DNA from 2 places in the Streptomyces sp. YGL11-2 genome. Region 1 is predicted to be linked to the other one. Evidence: predicted binding sites of a transcription regulator. Region 1 holds the regulator's gene; the other holds the start of a gene.
The links. The regulator HspR, encoded in region 1, represses chaperone genes until heat shock. The targets are predictions, from matches to a motif close to TTGAGNNNNNNNNNCTCAA.
Positions count from the first base shown of each region.

Region 2: a site for HspR is predicted at 1,854-1,872, ahead of lon (endopeptidase La). Genes of this name have one in related genera too.

Region 1 is NZ_JBNHIN010000002.1:388,357-398,594, forward strand. Features, by position in the region: gene dnaJ (molecular chaperone DnaJ) at 1-1,063, shown strand, start outside; gene ACO1BR_RS04095 (heat shock protein transcriptional repressor HspR) at 1,065-1,520, shown strand; gene ACO1BR_RS04100 (hypothetical protein) at 1,593-1,997, opposite strand; gene ACO1BR_RS04105 (pyridoxamine 5'-phosphate oxidase family protein) at 2,484-2,888, opposite strand; gene ACO1BR_RS04110 (Uma2 family endonuclease) at 2,918-3,382, opposite strand; gene clpB (ATP-dependent chaperone ClpB) at 3,694-6,348, shown strand; gene ACO1BR_RS04120 (YbjN domain-containing protein) at 6,469-6,999, shown strand; gene ACO1BR_RS04125 (hypothetical protein) at 7,123-8,373, opposite strand; partial or broken gene ACO1BR_RS04130 (aminotransferase class I/II-fold pyridoxal phosphate-dependent enzyme) at 8,552-8,977, opposite strand; gene ACO1BR_RS04135 (aminotransferase class I/II-fold pyridoxal phosphate-dependent enzyme) at 9,205-10,238, shown strand, end outside.
Region 2 is NZ_JBNHIN010000003.1:133,083-143,320, forward strand. Features, by position in the region: gene ACO1BR_RS05240 (rhomboid-like protein) at 1-705, shown strand, start outside; gene ACO1BR_RS05245 (pentapeptide repeat-containing protein) at 849-1,709, shown strand; gene lon (endopeptidase La) at 1,895-4,381, shown strand; gene ACO1BR_RS05255 (lysozyme) at 4,438-5,295, opposite strand; gene ACO1BR_RS05260 (MarR family winged helix-turn-helix transcriptional regulator) at 5,616-6,146, shown strand; gene ACO1BR_RS05265 (hypothetical protein) at 6,178-7,023, opposite strand; gene ACO1BR_RS05270 (nitrate- and nitrite sensing domain-containing protein) at 7,646-10,238, shown strand, end outside.

The DNA.
Region 1 (10,238 bases):
CCACCCGGACGCCAACAAGGGCGACGCCAAGGCCGAGGAGCGCTTCAAGGAGATCTCCGAGGCCAACGACATCCTGGGCGACGCCAAGCGCCGCAAGGAGTACGACGAGGCCCGGGCGCTGTTCGGCAACGGCGGCTTTAGGCCCGGCCCCGGAGGCGGCGGCAGCTTCAACTTCGACCTGGGCGACCTCTTCGGGGGCTCGCACGGTCAGGGTGGCAGCGCCGGCGGCTTCGGCGGCGGGCTCGGCGACGTCTTCGGCGGCCTGTTCAACCGCGGCGGCACCGGTACGCGCACGCAGCCGCGCCGCGGCCAGGACATCGAGTCCGAGGTGACGCTCAGCTTCACCGAGGCGGTCGACGGGGCCACGGTCCCGCTGCGGATGTCCAGCCAGGCGCCCTGCAAGGCGTGTTCGGGCACCGGCGACAAAAACGGTACGCCTCGGGTCTGCCCGAACTGCGTCGGCACCGGTCAGGTCAGCCGGGGTGCGGGCGGCGGCTTCTCGCTCACCGACCCGTGCGCCGACTGCAAGGGCCGCGGCCTGATCGCCCAGGACCCCTGCGACGTCTGCAAGGGCAGCGGGCGGGCGACCAGTGCCCGCACGATGCAGGTCCGCATCCCCGCGGGCGTCTCGGACGGGCAGCGCATCCGGCTGCGCGGCAAGGGCGCTCCCGGTGAACAGGGCGGCCCGGCCGGCGATCTGTACGTGGTCGTCCATGTCGACGCTCACCCGGTCTTCGGCCGCAAGGACGACAACCTCACCGTCACGGTGCCGGTCACCTTCCCGGAGGCCGCGCTCGGTGGCGAGATCAAGGTGCCGACACTGGGCGGACCGCCGGTGAAGCTCAAGCTGCCGGCCGGCACTCCCAACGGACGCACGATGCGGGCCCGCGGCAAGGGCGCGGCCCGTAAGGACGGCACCCGCGGTGATCTGCTGGTCACCATAGAGGTGATCGTTCCCAGGGATCTCAGCGACAAGGCAAGGGAGTCGCTGGAGACCTATCGCGAGGCGACCGCGGGCCCGGACCCGCGGGCAGAGCTGTTCAAGGCCGCGAAGGGAGCTTGAGATGGACAGCCGGGGCGGGCAGCGTCGTAACCCGTATGAACTGACCGATGAATCGCCGGTGTACGTCATCTCCGTCGCGGCTCAGCTCTCCGGCCTGCATCCGCAGACCCTGCGGCAGTACGACCGCCTGGGCCTGGTCTCCCCCGACCGTACCGCCGGCCGGGGCCGCCGGTACTCCGCCCGCGACATCGAACTGCTGCGCACCGTCCAGCAGTTGTCGCAGGAGGAGGGCATCAACCTCGCCGGCATCAAGCGCATCATCGAGCTGGAGAACCAGGTCGCGGCCCTCCAGCAGCGGGTCGCCGAGCTCCAGGGCGCCCTGGAGGGCGCGGCCAGCGCGATGCGGCAGCGGGAGGCGGCGGTGCACGCCTCGTACCGCCGCGATCTGGTGCCGTATCAGGACGTGCAGCAGACCAGTGCGCTGGTGGTGTGGCGGCCCAAGCGGTCGTCGGAGTAGCGCGCGGAGCGCCACCGCCACTCGTCCGTGCGCGCAAGGGCCGGGGAGACCACCCCGGCCCTTCGCGTGTCGTCAGCAGCCGTTGTATCCCGCGGTCGGCATCGAAAGCCGCCGGTGCACATGGGACTTCATCGCGAGCGTGTAGACCGGCTCGTCCAGATCGGCGGTCTCCAGGCGGACGCCCGCCGCCGCGCACCGCCGGCCGAACTCGTCGGCCCCGTCGATGGCGTACTCCAGCGCCCGGCGGTTGGGCGTCACGAACACATCGACCCGGCCCTCTTCGACGTCGCTCCACAGTGCGTTGTGGTCGACGCGCAGCTGGTGCAGGCTGAGCTGGCAGGTCAGGTGGTAATCACGGGCTGCCGCCCACTGTTTGCACATGTCGTGCTGGCTGCGGTCGTCGACCAGGAACGGATCCTCGTCCAGCTCGGACAGCGGCATCAGGCAGGCGATCGCCGTCACTCGGACCGAGTTCATCGTGCCCTCCGGGGCGTGGCGACTGTGGGGGCGACGATACTCCCGCCGACGGCCCGCGGTGGAGGGGCTGCACCGGGTGGCGAGGCGTATCCGCAGGCATGGCAGATCTTCCAGCCGTCCTGGTTCACGGCGAGCTGGCCGCCGCACCGGGGGCAGTTCTCGGCGTACGGCCGGGGCGGGACGGGGCGCGGACGGCGTGGAACGGTCGTCGCGATACGTGATGCCGACGCCATGCGGCCTCCAGCTGCCGTCTTTGTGCCCGGGACAGGTCCGATGCCGCTCGCCGTTGTGCGGAGGTGTTCGTTCCTGCCGTTCCTGAGTACCAGGAAGGCGCCCGATGGCGGATCCGGAGGGTTCGTTTTCGGCCAGGTCCGGACCAGTGCGCGGACACGGCGCCGCCCGGCGCGCGTACGGGTCCGGAACGGGGCTCGTGGAACGCGTGGGACTCGTCGAAGGGGCTCGTGAAAGGGACTGGGCCGCGGGCTCTCAGGCCCGTCCGAGGGCCTTGGTCACCGAGATCTCGATCATGACGCGATCGGGGTTGGGCTCCGGGGTCCGGCCGTACCGCTCGGCGTACCGGCGCACCGCGTCGGCCACCGACTCGGCGTCCGTACGCACCCGGGCGGTGCCCTCCAGCGTCGCCCAGCGACCGCGGTCCACCTGGCACACCGCCACGGTGGCCCCGTCCGCTCCGGCGGCCAGGACGTTCTTGACCTTGGTGCTGTCCTTGCGGGTGATGATCCGCGCGATCCGCTGCCCGGCGTCGTAGGTGACACCGACCGGCACGACATGCGGTGTGCCGTCCGTACGCAGGGTCGTCAGCGTGGGCATGAAGTACTCGCCCCAGAAGGCGAGGTACTCGGGGGCGAGGGCGCTCAGGTCGTGGGCCATGGGGGCCAGGGTAGTTGGGGGCCGGAGGGTCAGAGGAAGTCGGCCGTCTCCAGGTCGAAGGAGAAGGGGGCGGGGAGGGGGAGGGGCTTGCCGAAGGGGGTAGTGACGTGCGATTCGAAATCGCCGTCGGAGGGCTCGTGGAAGAGCATGGCGGTGGCTCGGTCGCGGTCTATCAGCAGATAGAGAGGCGTGCCTCCGAGGGCATAGCTGCGGCGCTTGGCGGTTCGGTCGAGTTCCGGCCGGTCGCCCGTCACCTCGATGACCATCTTCAGCTCCGCGCCGGGTCTCCACCACGGCGGGGTGCCCCGGAACTCCCGGGTTCCGACGATCGTCAAGTCGGGGATCACGTGGTTGTCGGGATGCGAGCCGGACGACGGCAGGATCAGCCCCTTGTGCGCGGATAGGTCGAAATCTGGGCGGTTCCGCAACAGCTGCTCCGTGAAGCTGCTGAGGCAGTGTTCGTGGTTCCCGGCCGGTGCCGTCGTCACCACCATCTCGCCCTCGATGAGCTGAGCCCGTACGCACTTGGGTGCTGCCGCGTCCAGCTCGTGGAAGATCTCCAGCAGGATCGCGGACTGGGCGTCGGTCTCGCGGGGGGGGGCTTGGCGGTCATGCCTCCCAGACTGCCGGGCGACTGCGCGCCCCGGTGGCGGTGTCCGGTCGGTTCACCCGTGGGTGGGAAAGGAACCTTGAGTGGAATAGACTCAACTTATCGCACGTTGGCCAAAGCAGGGCTAGCCCCCGCGGCGGGATCGGTACGCAGAAGCGCGCGCAGCGCACAGGGCACGAGGAGGATCACGAGGACGTGGACGCCGAGCTGACCAACAAGAGCCGGGAGGCGCTGAGCGCCGCCAATGAGCGGGCGATCGCCGCCGGGCATGCGGACATGACGTCCGCGCATCTGCTGCTCGCGCTGCTGGCGGGGCGGCCCGATGACAACGCCAACATCATGGACCTGCTGGCGGCCGTCGAGGCGGACGCCGTCGCGCTGCGCTCCGGGGCCGAGCGCCAGCTCGCCGGGCTGCCCAGCGTGCAGGGCTCGACCGTGGCCCCGCCGCAGCCGGACCGCGAGCTGCTCGCCGTCATCGCGGACGCCGCCCAGCGGGCCAAGGACCTGGGCGACGCGTACATCTCGACCGAGCACCTCCTCATCGGCATCGCCGCCAAGGGCGGGCGCACCGGCGAACTGCTGGAGCAGCAGGGCGCCACGGCCAAGAAGCTGCTGGCCGCCTTCGAGGCGAGCCGCGGCGGCCGGCGGGTGACCACCCCGGACCCGGAGGGCACGTACAAGGCGCTGGAGAAGTTCGGCACGGACCTCACCGCGGCGGCCCGCGAGGGCAAGCTCGACCCGGTCATCGGCCGGGACCACGAGATCCGGCGGGTGGTGCAGGTGCTGTCCCGCCGTACGAAGAACAACCCGGTCCTCATCGGCGAGCCGGGTGTCGGCAAGACCGCCGTCGTCGAGGGGCTGGCCCAGCGCATCGTCAAGGGCGACGTCCCCGAGTCGCTGCGCGACAAGCGGCTGGTCGCGCTCGACCTGGGCGCGATGGTCGCCGGCGCGAAGTACCGCGGTGAGTTCGAGGAGCGGCTCAAGACCGTCCTGGCCGAGATCAAGGACAGCGACGGCCAGATCATCACCTTCATCGACGAGCTGCACACGGTCGTGGGCGCGGGCGCCGGCGGCGACTCGTCCATGGACGCGGGCAACATGCTCAAGCCGATGCTGGCCCGCGGCGAGCTGCGGATGGTCGGCGCCACCACCCTCGACGAGTACCGCGAGCGCATCGAGAAGGACCCGGCGCTGGAGCGGCGCTTCCAGCAGGTGCTGGTCGCCGAGCCGACCGTCGAGGACACGGTGGCGATCCTGCGCGGGCTCAAGGGCCGCTACGAGGCCCACCACAAGGTGCAGATCGCGGACTCGGCGCTGGTCGCCGCGGCCACCCTCTCGGACCGCTACATCACCTCCCGGTTCCTCCCCGACAAGGCCATCGACCTGGTCGACGAGGCCGCCTCCCGGCTGCGGATGGAGATCGACTCGTCCCCCGTCGAGATCGATGAGCTCCAGCGTGCCGTCGACCGCCTCAAGATGGAGGAGCTGGCGCTCCGCAACGAGACCGACGCCGGCTCCGTGCAGCGGCTGGAGCGGCTGCGCAAGGACCTTGCCAACAAGGAGGAGGACCTGCGCGGTCTGACCGCCCGCTGGGAGAAGGAGAAGCAGAGCCTCAACCGCGTCGGCGAGCTGAAGGAGCGGCTCGACGAACTGCGCGGCCAGGCCGAACGCGCCCAGCGCGACGGCGACTTCGACACCGCCTCCAAGCTGCTGTACGGGGAGATCCCGTCCCTGGAGCGGGAGTTGGAGGAGGCCGCGCGGGCGGAGGCCGAGCAGGAGGCCGCCAAGGGCGCCGGGACCCGGGAGCCGATGGTCAAGGAGGAGGTCGGCCCGGACGACATCGCGGACGTGGTCGGCTCCTGGACCGGCATCCCGGCCGGGCGCCTCCTGGAGGGCGAGACCCGGAAGCTGCTGCGGATGGAGGAGGAGCTGGGCAAGCGGCTGATCGGCCAGGGCGAGGCGGTGCGCGCGGTCTCCGACGCGGTGCGCCGCACCCGCGCCGGTATCGCCGACCCGGACCGGCCCACCGGCTCGTTCCTCTTCCTCGGCCCGACCGGTGTCGGCAAGACCGAGCTGGCCAAGGCGCTGGCGGACTTCCTCTTCGACGACGAGCGGGCGATGGTCCGGATCGACATGTCGGAGTACGGCGAGAAGCACAGCGTGGCCCGGCTGGTCGGCGCACCGCCCGGCTACGTCGGCTACGAGGAGGGCGGCCAGCTGACGGAGGCGGTCCGCCGCCGCCCGTACAGCGTGGTGCTGCTCGACGAGGTCGAGAAGGCCCACCACGAGGTCTTCGACATCCTGCTCCAGGTGCTCGACGACGGCCGCCTCACGGACGGCCAGGGCCGCACCGTCGACTTCCGCAACACCATCCTCATCCTCACCTCCAACCTCGGCTCCGCCTTCCTGATGGACCCGCTCCTGAAGGAGGAGCAGAAGAAGGAGAAGGTGCTGGAGGCGGTCCGCGCCTCCTTCCGCCCCGAATTCCTCAACCGCCTCGACGACCTGGTCGTCTTCCACCCCCTCGGCACCGACCAGCTCCAGCGGATCGCCCAGCTCCAGCTGAGCCACCTCCAGCACCGGCTGAGCGAGCGCCGCCTCACCCTGGACGTCAGCGACCGGGCGCTGGCCTGGCTCGCCTGGCTCGGCCGGGAGCCGGTCGCAGACGCCCCGGCGCCGGACCTCTCGTACGGTGCCCGGCCGCTGCGCCGCCTGGTCCAGACGGCCATCGGCGACCAGCTGGCGCGCGCCATCCTGGCGGGCGAGGTGCTCGACGGGGACACCGTCCGGGTGGACGTGGACGGGGACGGCGAGGGCCTGACGGTGGCGGCCGCTCGACCGGCCGGCTGACCGTCCTGCGGCGCCGCGCCCTCCGGCCACCCCGGATGCGCGGCGTCTGCCGGTCCGGGGTTGCCAGGACGGGGCGCATATGGGGGAGGATGGCAGAGACCATACGAAGGGAATTCCACGGTGAGCATCGACCCGTCCTCGATTCCGAATTTCGGGGGCCAGCCCGAACCGCAGCCGTCGGGGCCTGATGGTCCCGTCGTGCCCGACCAGGACCTGGTCAAGCAGCTCCTCGACCAGATGGAGCTGAAGTACGTAGTCGACGAGGAGGGTGACCTCGCCGCCCCGTGGGAGCAGTTCCGCACGTACTTCATGTTCCGGGGCGAGGAGGAGCAGCAGATCTTCTCCGTCCGGACGTTCTACGACCGTGCCCACGGCATCGACGAGAAGTCGAAGCTGCTGGAGGCGATCGACGACTGGAACCGCCGGACGCTGTGGCCCAAGGCGTACACCCACACCCATGACGACGGCACGGTCCGTCTGATCGGTGAGGCATCGATGCTGGTCGGCACCGGTGTTTCGCTCGAACACTTCGTGTCGAGCACGGTCAGCTGGGTCCGCGCCTCGATCGAATTCGACAAGTGGATCGTCGAGCAGCTCGGTCTGGAGGCCGAGATCGAAGGCGACGAGAAGCCGGGGGACGACGAGGGCTGAGCCCCGTCCGACCCGCACCCCGGCTGCGCGGGCCCCGGGAGCCGACCGTTGTCGGTTCCCGGGGCCCGCGTACGTCTGTGACGCCGTTACAGGCGCGCCCCGGGAGCTGCCGCTGCCACGACGTCACAGCGGCAGCGACGCGATCGCCAGCAGATAGACCCCGTACCCGAGCGAGAGCGCGGCCAGCGCGCCGGCGACCGGGACGGCGGTGCGGATCCGGGCCCGCGCCAGCGCCCGCGCCGCCGGCAGCAGCAGCGGAAAGGCCGGCAGCAGGAAGCGCGGCTTCGACGGGAAGTAGCCGGTGCCGCCGAGCGCGATGGCGACCAGGACCGTGGTGTAGACGAGCAGCGCGACCGGCGGCCGGTCCAGCACCAGCAGCGCGTACAGCAGCAGTGCCACGGCGATCACCGCGACCGCGATGAAGTGCACCGGCGGGGCGCCGGAGAGCACCAGGTGCCTGATCTCCTGCAGTGTGTCGCGCCCGAAGTCGAAACGGGAGCCCCACAGCTCCTGTACGTCGAAGTACCCCAGCGGCCCGCCGCCGGTCCGCGCGCCGACCCACAGCACGTATCCCAGCCAGCCCGCCGGCGCGACCAGCACGGCCGCCACCGGCCGCAGCCCCGGCCCCCGGCCGCCCCCCTCCCCGGCTCCGCCGCTCCCCCGCCGCCACACCTCCGCGGCCGCCCCGGCGCCCACCGCCGCCACGACGGCCAGTGCGCTGGGCCGGGTCAGCCCCGCCGTCGCCGCCAGCACCCCGGCCCACAGGAAGCGCCGGGTGAGCAGCGCGTACAGCGACCAGGCGGACAGCGCGGTCAGCAGCGACTCGGTGTACGCCAGCGACTCGATGACGGCCTGCGGCAGCAGCGCCCACAGGACGACGAGCAGGGTTCCAGTACGCCGCCCGTGGAGCCGCTCCCCGACCGCGTAGATCCCCCAGGCGGCCACCCCGGCCGCCGTCCAGGAGATCAGCAGGGCGGCGTTCACCGCCCCGACCGGGACGGCCGCCGTCCCCACCGCCCGCACCAGCCACGGGTACAGCGGGAAGAACGCCAGGTCCGCGACGGGCAGATCGGGCCACATCCCGGCCGGCGCCGGCGCCCCGTAGCCGTGCAGCGCGATGCTCAGATACCACCTGGAGTCCCAGGACGCGCCCAGCAGCGTCCGCGGATGCCGTCCGGTGTGCCAGGCCCACACCGCGGTGCACAGCATCCCGGCGGCCCGGATCCCGGCGAACAGGACGAGCGCGGTCCGCGCCCGCCGCAGCCCCGCCCGCACCCGCTCCCGTACGGGCCCCGGACGCCCCTCCGGGTCCGCCGCCCGCGGCGTCCCCGGTGGCTCGGCGGTCTCCGGTGTCTCGGCGGTCTCGGCGGACACGGAACACCTCCGGTTCGGGGGCGCGCCTCCGCGCCGGAGGCAGGACAGGGCACCGGACCGCCAGGGCCTGTCCGACGGGTCGGGGCCGGGTCCGCACCCAGACTCCCCGCGCCCCGCCCCCGCCCGCGACCGCAGCCGCCCGAACGGGTGGCGGCCCCCTCCTCGGAGGCCCGCGGTCTCAGAGCCGCTTCAGCCGCCCCACCGCCTCCTCCAAGGTCGCGGTGCTCTTGCAGAAGGCGAAGCGCACGAACGGGGCGCCCTGGTCCTGGTGGTCGTAGAAGACGGCGTTCGGGATGGCGACCACGCCGGCGCGTTCGGGCAGGGTGCGGCAGAAGGCGAAGCCGTCCTGCTCGCCCAGCGGGCGGATGTCGGTGGTGATGAAGTACGTGCCGGCCGGCCGGAAGACCCGGAAGCCGGCGTCGGTGAGGCCGCCGGCGAGGATGTCGCGCTTGGCGCGGAGGTCGTCGCGCAGGGCGGTGAAGTAGCCGTCGGGCAGGGCGAGGGCCTCGGCGACGGCGTACTGGAAGGGGCCGGCCGAGACGTAGGTGAGGAACTGCTTGGCGGAGCGGACGGCCGCGGTCAGCTCGGGGGACGCGGTGACCCAGGTCAACCCCTGCTGATACACACATCGGCGAGGGCCCGCTGACCTCGGGGGATGGCTTGGCTTTGCCCATCCGCAGCCCAGTCTCCCCGGTGCACGCCTATCGTGAGGGCCGAATCTCCTGGTTGATGTACTCGGGAAAGCGGGACTGCATGGTTACGAGCGAGACGGCTGATGTTCGCGGGGCTGTGGGCTCGGCGGCCTGGAATCCCGCGGCGCGGGTGCGGGGCATGGGTACCTCGATCTTCACGGAGATGACGGAGCTGGCACGGCGCACCGGAGCCGTGAACCTCGGGCAGGGAGTCCCGGAGCTGGACAGCCCGGCCGCTCTGCTCAAAGACGTGGCGGACGCGGTGCTGTCGGGCAGCAACCAGTACCCGCCCGCTGTCGGCTTCCCGGCACTGCGTGAGGCGGTCGCCGCTCATCAGCTCCGGCGGTACGGTCTCGACTACCGGGCCGCCGGCGAGGTTCTGGTCACGACGGGCGCGACGGAAGCACTCGCCGCGGCCCTGCTCGCGCTCTGCGATCCGGGTGACGAGATCATCGCCTTCGATCCCTGTTACGACGCGTACGCGGCGGATGCCCGGCTGGCTGGTGCCCGGCTCGTCGGCGTCCCCCTGGTCCTCGACGGCGACGGGTTCGCTCTGGACGCTGACGCGCTGCGGGCCGCCGTGACGCCGCGTACGCGGGTGCTGTTGCTGAACTCCCCGCACAACCCCACGGGCAAGGTGTTCACGGCGGACGAGCTGGGAGCGATCGCCGATATCTGCCGCGAGCACGCGCTGACGGTCGTCACGGATGAGGTGTACGAACACCTCGTCTACAACGACGGTGCGCGGCATCTGCCCATTGCGACGCTGCCGGGGATGCGGGAGCGGACGCTGATCGTCTCCTCGGCGGGCAAGACCTTCAACGTCACGGGCTGGAAGGTTGGTTGGGTCTGTGGGCCGGCTGCGCTCGTGGCCGCCGTGAGCTCCGCGAAACAGTTCCTCACGTACGCCTCGGGCACCCCGTATCAGGAAGCCCTGGCACGGGCCCTCGGCTCCGTGGAGGAGTGGGCGGCGGGTCTGCGGGACACTCTGAGGCTGAACCGGGATCTGCTGAGCGACGGCCTGACGCGCGCCGGGCTGCGACCCTTCCGCGCGGACGCGGGTTACTTCGTACAGGCGGACGTACGACCCTGGGGCTACTCGGACGGCGTCCAGTTCTGCCGGGACCTGCCGGAGCGCGCGGGTGTGGTGGCCATCCCCACCTCGGCGTTCTA
Region 2 (10,238 bases), on a different contig from region 1:
GACGCCGACGCCCGCCGCCCGTGGACGGGACTGAGGCCCTGGCGGCTGCTCCCCACTCCCACCGGCACCCCCTTCACCTTCGGCTACGCGCTGCTGCTCGTCGCCACCTCGCTCTTCGCCGACCACGGCGACCCCGCCCTGGTCGCCTCGCTGCTCCAGGGCTCCAGTACGGACGTGACCCATCTCGCGCACGACCCGCTGCTGGTGCTGGTCGCCAGCGCCCTGTGGATAGCGGGCGGACTCGGCTCCTCGTTCGCCCTGGTCTTCCTCGTCGTGGTGACGGCCCTGGAGCGGCGGATCGGCGGGCCGCGCACCGCCGCGGTCTTCTTCGGCGGGCATGCGCTGGCCACCCTCGCCACCGAAATGCCGGTCGGCTTCTCCGTGGCCGCGGGCCGGCTGCCGGACAGTGCGCTGCACCGCCTCGACTACGGCATCAGCTTCGGCGTGATGACCTGCACGGGAGCCCTGGCGGTCCTGCTGCCCGGCTGGCTGCGCTGGCCCCTGCTCGCCGCCGTCGGCTCCATGGGCGTCACCGATCTGCTGACCTCTGTCGACCCGATGACCGACTGGGGCCATCTGCTCTCGCTCGCCCTGGGCGTGGCCGCCTGGCCGCTGCTGCGCCGCTGGCGCGACCAGCGCGCCGGGCCCGCGCCGCTCCTCGGGGACCTGGGGCACCCGGCCCTGCGCGCCCCGCGAACGTACTGAGGCGCCCCGCGCGCCCGGCGCCGCCACTTCTTCGCGGAGACCGTCAATTCCTTACGGAGACCGCCGCGTCGTGGCGGAGAATGGTGCCCTTCGCGGGCGCCACGACCGAGCGCGCCCGCCGGCCGTAGGAGCAGAGAAGAGCCGTGTCGCACGACCGCCGCCCGTCGAAGGACCGCGAACCGACGCCTCCGCAGGCCCCGGACGCCGCTCGGCTCCCGCTGCTCTCCGACTGCGGCAGCTGCTTCGGGCTGTGCTGTGTGGCGCTGCCGTTCGCGGCCTCGGCGGACTTCGCGGTCGACAAGGAGGCCGGGCGGCCCTGCCCGAACCTGGGGACCGACTTCCGCTGCGGGATCCACGCCGAGCTGCGGCCGCGCGGCTTCTCCGGCTGCACCGTCTTCGAGTGCTTCGGCGCCGGCCAGAAGGTCTCCCAGGTCACCTTCGAGGGGAAGGACTGGCGGCAGGCGCCGGGGACCGCCCGGGCGATGTTCGCCGCGTTCGGCGTGATGCGGCAGCTGCACGAGCTGCTCTGGTACCTGGCCGAGGCGCTGACGCTGCCGGCGGCCCGTCCGGTGCACCGCGAGCTGCGGGCCGTACAGGAGACGACCGAGCGGCTGACGCTCGGCGGCGCCGAGGAACTGGCCGGCGTGGACGTGGCCGCCCACCGGGGCGAGGTCAACGCCCTGCTGCTGCGGGTCAGCGAACTCGTACGGGCGCAGGTCCCGGGCCGCAAGAAGGAGCGGCGGGGGGCCGACCTGATGGGCGCCCGGCTCAAGGGCGCGCAGCTGCGGGGAGCCAACCTCCGGGGGGCCTACCTGATCGCCGCCGACCTCCAGGGCGCCGATCTGCGCAGCGCCGACCTGATCGGGGCCGATCTGCGGGATGCCGATCTGCGCGGTGCGGATCTGACGGGCAGCATCTTCCTGACCCAGGCGCAGGTGAACGCGGCCCGTGGCGATGCGGCCACCAAGCTGCCGCCGGGGCTGCGCCGCCCCGCCCACTGGTAGCCCGGTAGCCCGTCCTCTTCTCCCCGCTGCTTCTTCCTCCCCACTTCCCTGCGGTCGGGCCCTCCGCGCGTGTGCCCGCGCCCAGTTGCCCCGTTGATCGCTCACAGCGAACGCGTGGCCGGAACATCCGTGGACGCCCTGGCATTGAGTGGATAAAGCTCAACTTGCTTGCCGAAGGGGAGATCATGACTGCTGAGTCGCCGGCATCCGCATCGCTCACCCTGCCCGTGCTGCCCCTCGATGACGAGGTCGTCCTGCCCGGCATGGTGGTGCCGCTGGACCTGTCCGACGCCGACGTACGGGCGGCGGTGGAGGCCGCGCAGGCCGCCGTGTCTTCGGGTCCTTCGGGGCCTTCGGGTAACAAGCCGAGGGTGCTGCTTGTGCCCCGGGTCGACGGGACGTACGCGGCGATCGGCACGCTGGGGAGGATCGAGCAGGTCGGGCGGCTGTCCGACGGCGACCCCGGGGCGCTGATCCGCGGCCTGGGCCGGGTGCGGATCGGCTCGGGCACGACCGGGCCGGGGGCCGCGCTGTGGGTGGAGGGGACCCCCGTCGAGGAGAAGGCGCCCGAGCCCCTCCCGGGGGCGGTCGCCGAACTGGTCACGGAATACAAGGCGTTGGCCACCAGCTGGCTCCGCAAGCGCGGGGCCTGGCAGGTCGTCGACCGGGTCGCCGGCATCGACGACGTGCCGACGCTCGCCGACAACTCCGGATACCTGCCGTTCCTGACCACCGAGCAGAAGCTCCGGCTGCTGGAGACCACCGACCCGGTCGCCCGCCTGAAGTACGCCACCGAGGTGCTGCGCTCCCATCTGGCCGAGCAGGACGTGGCCGAGTCCATCGCCAAGGACGTCCAGGAGGGCGTCGACAAGCAGCAGCGGGAGTTCCTGCTGCGGCGGCAACTGGAGGCGGTCCGCAGGGAACTGGCCGAGCTGAACGGCGATCCCGAGGACGAGGGGGGCGACTACCGCGCCCGGGTCGAGGCCGCCGACCTGCCGGAGGAGGTCCGCAAGGCCGCCCTGAAGGAGGTCGACAAGCTGGAGCGGGCCAGCGACCAGAGCCCGGAGGGCTCCTGGATCCGCACCTGGCTGGACACCGTCCTGGAACTGCCGTGGAACGAACGCACCGAGGACGCCTACGACATCGCCGGTGCCCGGCGGGTCCTGGACGCCGACCACTCCGGGCTGGTGGACGTCAAGGAGCGGATCAGCGAGTATCTGGCGGTGCGCAAGCGGCGGTCGGAGCGCGGGCTGGGGCTCGTCGGGGGCCCATCGAAAGGGGCATCGCGCAGCGATTCGGGCCGGGGTGGTGGTGGGCGACGGGCGGGCGGCGCGGTGCTGGCTCTCGTGGGACCGCCCGGCGTCGGCAAGACCTCGCTCGGTGAATCCGTCGCGCGGGCCATGGGGCGGAAGTTCGTCCGGGTCGCGCTCGGCGGCGTACGGGACGAGGCGGAGATCCGCGGCCACCGGCGGACGTATGTCGGCGCGCTCCCCGGCCGGATCGTGCGGGCCGTCAAGGAGGCCGGTTCGATGAACCCGGTGGTCCTCCTCGACGAGATCGACAAGGTGGGCTCGGACTACCGGGGCGACCCGGCCGCCGCCCTCCTGGAGGTACTGGACCCGGCCCAGAACCACACCTTCCGGGACCACTACCTGGAGGTCGAACTGGACCTGTCCGACGTGGTGTTCCTGGCCACCGCCAACGTCCTGGAGTCCATCCCGGAGCCGCTGCTGGACCGGATGGAGCTGGTCCGGCTCGACGGCTACACCGAGGACGAGAAGGTCGTCATCGCCCGGGACCACCTGCTGCCGCGCCAGCTGGAGCGGGCCGGCCTGGAGCCCGGCGAGGTGACCCTGGAGGACGCGGCGCTGCGCCGGCTGGCGGGCGAGTACACCCGCGAGGCGGGCGTACGGAATCTGGAGCGGTCGGTCGCCCGGCTGCTGCGCAAGGTGGCGACCCAGCACGAACTGGGCGAGCGGGAGCTGCCGTTCACGGTCGGCGTGGAGCAGCTGCGCCCGCTGATCGGGCGCCCGCACCACACCCCGGAGTCGGCCCAGGACCCGGCCGAGCGGCGGACCGCGGTGCCCGGTGTGGTCACCGGCCTCGCGGTCACCGGCGCCGGCGGCGACGTGCTCTACGTGGAGGCGTCGCTGGCGGATCCGGAGACCGGGGCGTCGGGGCTGCAACTGACCGGCCAGCTGGGCGACGTGATGAAGGAGTCGGCGCACATCGCGCTGTCCTTCCTGCGCTCGCACGGCGCGGAGCTGGAACTCCCGGTCGGTGACCTCAAGGAGCGCGGGGTGCATCTGCACGTACCGGCAGGTGCCGTCCCCAAGGACGGCCCCAGCGCGGGCATCACGATGACCACCGCGCTGGCCTCGCTGCTCTCGGGCCGCCAGGTGCGGCCGGACGTCGCGATGACCGGCGAGGTCTCGCTCACCGGGCGGGTGCTGCCGATCGGCGGCGTCAAGCAGAAGCTGCTGGCGGCGCACCGGGCGGGCATCACGACCGTGATCATCCCCAAGCGGAACGAACCGGATCTGGACGATGTTCCCGCGGAGATCCTGGCATCGCTGGAGGTGCACCCGGTCGCCGATGTCCGGCAGGTGCTGGAGCTGGCCCTGACCCCGGCGGCGCAGGGGGCCGACCCCGGGGTCCCGCTCGCGGCGTGACGGCCCGCGGCGGCCGGCCCGCCCCCCTCGCGGGGGACGGGCCGGCCGCCGTGCGCTCACCCGTTGGCCAGCGCCCGGAGGCGGTCCATCGACCCGTTGAAGCGGTTGTGGTCACCGACCGCCGGGCCGGTCGAGGTGTACTGCCAGATGGTGTGGAAGCCCCAGCCGGCCGGGAGTTCGCCGACCGAGGAGCCGTAGCGCGGCACCCACAGCGGGTTGATCCGGCCGAAGGCCGCGGAGTTGCCGGTGCACTGCTTCCACCAGCCGGTGGAGGTGTAGAGCACGGCGTCCCGGCCGGTGCGCGCCTTGTAGGTGGCGAACCAGTCCTTCATCCAGTTGACGAGGCCGGTCGGGCTGAGCCCGTAGCAGGTCGCGCCGTAGGGGTTGTACTCCATGTCCAGGGCGCCGGGCAGCGTTCTGCCGTCCTTGGACCAGCCGCCGCCGTGGGCGACGAAGTAGGCGGCTTGGGCGGCGCCGCCGGAGGTGTCGGGAGTGGCGAAGTGGTAGGCGCCGCGGATCATGCCGGCGCGATAGGAGCCGTTGTACTGCTGCGCGAAGTACGGGCTGGTGTAGCTGGTGGACTCGGTCGCCTTGACGTAGGCGAACCGGACGCCGCTGTTCCAGAGGGTGGACCAGGCGACGTTGCCGTTGTGGCTGCTGACGTCGACGCCCTCGACGGACGCGGTGAGCGAGGGCGGCGGCAGGATTCCGGTCGTGGCGCCCTCGTGCCGGGCGACCTGGGAGCCGGCCCAGTCCTGGTCGGGGTGGGCGGGTTCGGGGGTGTGCCGGCCGGCCGCCGCGCCGGCCGTACCGGGCAGGCCGAGGAGCAGGGCGACGGTCGCCAGGAGGGCTCCGGCCGCGGTCGCGAGGGAGTGCACGGGGCGGTGGGGGGTTCCGGATCTGAGCACGGGCATACGTGCCTCCGTGGATCTCGGTGGATCTCGCTGCGGTGACGTTGCGGAGAAATGACCTTGAGGGGGGAGGAACTGGCACCACTGATTGGTGTGGCCATGCCAGATCAGACGATACGCGCGTAGACCCCCGTGCCAAAAGAGGGTCGTGGGGCTTCCGTTGGTCTAATCCTGCGAAATACTGGCCCAACTGCGGTTTCGGCGGCCCGGAAGAGAAATTTTCAGGCAGTGAAACGCGGGAATTGCTGGAAATAGAGGAAAACGCGGGAAAGGGCGCTGACGTGCACAACACCGGAGCCGGCGGTACGGCGGACGGCGAACCGATGGGCGTGGACCACGTGTTCCTGGCCCTGGAGCGCGAGTTGGCTGTATTCCTCCGCCGCGCCCGCGCCTCGTCCGGCGAGATGTCCCGCGAGGTGCACCCCGACCTCGAATCGGCCGCCTACGGCCTGCTGATCCGGCTCGCCGACGCCGGATCCCAGCGCGCCACCGACCTCGCCGGCTTCTTCGGCGTCGGCAAGGCGACCATAAGCCGCCAGCTGCACGCCCTGGAGCGGCTCGGGCTGGTCGCCCGCGAACCGGACCCGGCCGACGGCCGCGCGGTCCTGGTGCGGATCACCGACGAGGGCCGCGCGCGCTTCGACCGCGTCCGCACCGCCCGGCGCGCCCGCTATGCCCGCCGGCTGGCCTCCTGGGACCGCGCCGAGGTCGCCGAACTCGCCCGCCTGCTGCACCGGCTGAACGCCGAGCAGGAACAGGAGGGCGAGCCCGGGGAGCAAGGGGAGCAGGAGGGGGAACGCGAGAGAGAAGGGGAGGGGCTGCCCGGGGAGGACGGCCGGGGGCGGTGCCGGTAGCGGTGGCCGGAGCCGCCCGGCCGCGGTCCGGTCACGGGGCCACGTGGACCACCGCCGCATCGTCCCGGGCCTTCCCCCGGGGGTGTGCGGCGCCCTCCGGGTCGGCGGCCTCGGCCGCCCGTACCCGGTCGATCAGCGCCTGCGGGCCGGACGTGGCCACCAGCGCCACGCAGTCCGCCCAGGAGCCCTCCCGGAAGACCTCGACCCAGCGGCTCGCGCCGTCGCTGAGCGCGGTCAGCGAGCGCAGCCGCGCGCGCGGGGTGCTGCCGGTGACCGCGCGGGCGGCGACGGCCGGGTCGGCGGCGGCGGTGAAGAAGCCGCCCTCGGCGTTGCGCAGTGCCTCGACCGCGCGGACGTAGGCGCCGGCCGCGGCGGCGCGTTCGGCGGAGCCGCGCGGCAGGGCCCGTACGGCGGCGCGCTGTTCGCGGACCGCGGGCGGGAGTTCGCCGAGCCGGGTGTCCTGTACGGGATGCACCGAGCCGTCCGCCTTCTCCAGAAGCAGGACGGAATCGGAGAGCACCAGGTGGTCGACGGTGCGGTCGGACCAGCGCGCGGCGACCACCGTTGCCTGCGGAGTGCGAGGGTGAGAAAGGTCACAGGTGTCCCGATGATTCTCGGCCGTCCTGGAGATGGCCGCGGCGAGCACCTCAGTGAGCGTCATATCCCGGTGTGAAACCGACAGTTCGAGCATTGCGCCGCCGAGTCGCGCGGTGAACCACGGCACGGAATGGACGCACCCGTAGTCCCCTTCGGGGGGTGTCACGCCGTCCAGCAGGATCAGGACGCCGCCCTGGCCGGAGGCGGGCAGGGCGACGGACGCGTAGTCCTCGTTTGGGCGTTGGGGATCGCCCGGCTCTGTCGCGAGTTCGATGCGCATGGCGGAAAGTCTGCCGGAGGTGGCCGGATCGCGACTGTGGCCGGGCGCTGCCTGCGGTGGTGGCGTACGGCCAGGTCAGCGGGGTGCCGTCGGGTCGGGCGGGCCGAACGTCCGGCTGCGGGCGCGCATCCTTCCAGGACCGGCACGCATCTCCAAACCCGTCCGGGGGCTGCGCGAGGTTGCGGCCAGAATTGGTACCGCGCGGAAGTTGATGGTCAAACTCCGTTTGATGTTCACTCGTTCAGGTGGCCGGGCATGTGTTGCCGAGCCACTGCGCGGCGCCGATGGAATGGTCATTTCCCGGATCAAATGGGGTGGGCCAGGACGTTCGTCGCGACGCGCACAGCCGGGCTGTTCCCCTTCGCGGAATTGTGTGCGCTGCCGCGGTTTTCGCGCAGGTCCGCCCCGCGAAACGGGAGCGAGCCGGGTCCGCGACGCCGGCACGGCGTGGGCAGGCGAGACAGGAATGCGAGCAGCGGTGCGGAAGATGCGGCTTCGGGGCGGCGCAGGGAAGCCGGGTTCACCGGCCGGTCCGGTCTTGGTACCGGGTACGGCTCCCGGCGCGACGGGCAGTGGCGCGGACGGTACGGAACGGCGCCCCGCGCGGGTGCGCAACCGGCTCATGGGAGCCGTCGCGGTGGTCGCCGTCGCCGTCCTCGGAGCCGGCGCCCCCGGCCTGGCGACCGTCGCCGACAACGCCGACACCAGCCAGCAACTGGTCGATTTGGCCCAGCTCAACGCGCACGCCATCACCCTGGCGCACTCCCTCGCCGACGAGCGCGACGCGATGACCGCGTACGTGGCCGCCGGGCGCACCGGCAGCAACCTCAGCGCGGCCCCCACCTCCTCCCAGCGCGCCCAAGTGGACCGGCAGATCGGCGAGCTGCGCTCCGACGCCCAGGGCTCGGCCGGCGCCACCACCGCGTTCGCGGCCGCCGACAAGCTCCTCAAGGAGCTGCCGCAGACCCGCCAGAAGGCGCTCGCCGGGTCCGCCACCGCCGACCAGGTCCACGACGCCTACAGCCAGGTCGTCCAGGCGCTCGGCGCGATCAGCGACGACATCGCCCGCGGGCTGCCCGGCCGGGCCGACCCCGCGGACGCCGACACCCGCGCGCTGCCCGCCCTCGGCCGGGCCGCCGACCAGGCCGCCAGCACCCGCGCGCTGCTGATGGCCGGGCTCAAGGCGGGCGGTGCGCAGCCCCGGCTGACCGCCGCCGCCCAGGTCGCCCACATCCGCGAGCAGGGCGCGCTGGACGACTTCAACCAGGCCGCGAGCCAGGGCGGCCGGGACCGCTACCAGCGCACCGTCAACGGCCCCGACGTCGACGGCGCCGAGCGCTATCTGACCCAACTGACCGACCATCCCTATCTGGACCCCGCCGCCATCGCGCTGAGCCGGAGCCGGGTGCAGGCCGCGCTCACCGCCCGGATCGGGCTGATGCGGGGCACCCAGTCCGCGATGGCCGCCGCCGACGTCCAGCGCCTGGGCACCCTGCGCGACGACGATGTGAACCAGCTGGAGATCCGCATCGCGCTGGCCGGCGCCTGCCTGCTGCTGGCCGTCGGCGCCGGCGTCTGGGCCGCCCGCACGATGACCCAGCCGCTGGCCGCCCTGCGGCTCGGCGCCGGCCGGGTGGCCGCGGACCCCACGCATGAGGAGCCCGTCAACTACACGGGCCGCAACGACGAGTTCGCCGCCGCCGTACGCTCCGTCAACGCGCTGCACGCGCAGGTCGCCGAGGCGGCCCGGCGCACCACCGAACTGGAGGGCGAGCGCAAGCGGCTGGTAGGCGGCCGGCAGCGGCTGGTGGCCCAGGGCGAGGTGCTCCAGGAGCAGGCGGAGACCCTCAAGGAGGAGGTCGCCGACCTCCAGGAGCGGCTGGCCGCGCTGCGCACGGGCGTGCACGGCCGGTTCGTCAACCTCGCGCTGCGCACCCTCGGCCTGGTCGAGCGCCAGCTCGGGGTCATCGAGTCGCTGGAGGAGAGCGAGCAGGACCCGGAGCGGCTGGAAACCCTCTTCAAGCTGGACCACTTCGCCGCGCGGATGCGCCGCAACAGCGAGAACCTGCTGGTCCTGGCGGGCGCCGAGCAGCACGGCGGCAACCACCCCGGGCCGGTCCCGCTGCTGGACGTGCTGCGCGCCGCGGTCAGCGAGATCGAGCGGTACGAGCGGGTGCGCATCGGGTCACTGCCGCCGCACTCGCAGGTCGCCGGGTTCGCCGCCGACGACGTCAGCCACCTGGTCGCCGAACTCCTGGAGAACGCCACCGCGTTCTCGCCGCCGGACGCCCATGTCGAGCTGTCCGGCTGGCTCCTGGAGAGCGGCGAGCTGATGCTCTCGGTCCAGGACGAGGGCATAGGGATGACCCCCGACCGGCTGGCGGAGCTCAACGAGCGACTCTCGGAGGGCGAGGCCGCCGCGACCTCCGAGACCGTCGACGAGGCGCTGGGCCTGGGCCTGTACGTGGTGGTGCGGCTGGCCGCCCGGCACGGCGTACGGGTCCAGCTGCGCGCCCAGGAGCAGGGCGGGATCGCCGCCGTCGTCGTGCTGCCAGGCTCGATCCTGCCCACCCGTCCGGCGCCCGGCACCGTCGTGCCCGGACAGGGCGGCGCCGGGACCGCGCCGAGCCTGCCGGGCTCGGTCGCGGAGGCGAACTCCAACACCCTGCAGACGCGGCTGAACCGGCTGGATCCCGCGCCGGCCGCGCAGGGCGGCCCCGCGCCCGCCGAGGAGCCCGCCGCCCAGGACGCGCCGCGGCCCGCCGCGCAGGACGCCCCGCGGCCGGCACCGGTGGAAACCGCCGAACCGGCCGCCGCCGAGGACCCGTTCGTGGCCGCGGCCGAGCGCGCCATCGACGCGGCCGGGCTCGGCGCCCCGGCCGAGCCGGAGCCGGTCCGCCCGGCCGCCGACGTGCCGTCCGCCGCCCCGGAGACCGCGCCCGCCGCCGAGGGGCCCGAACCGAGCCCGTACGGCCCGCGGTCCTCCGGCCCGTACGCCACGGCCGCGCCCGCGGGCACCGGCGGCACCGCCGGCGAGCACACCCGCACCGAGGACACCGTGTCCCCGGCCGACGGCACCCGGGCGCCCGGCAAGGGCCGTCACGCCACCCCGGCGCCCGCCGCCCCGGCGCCCGCCGCCCCGGCCGAGGCCGCCCCGGACGCGGTCCCCGGCCCCTACGCCATCGGCCCGGAACGGCACAGCCGTCCGGAGCCCG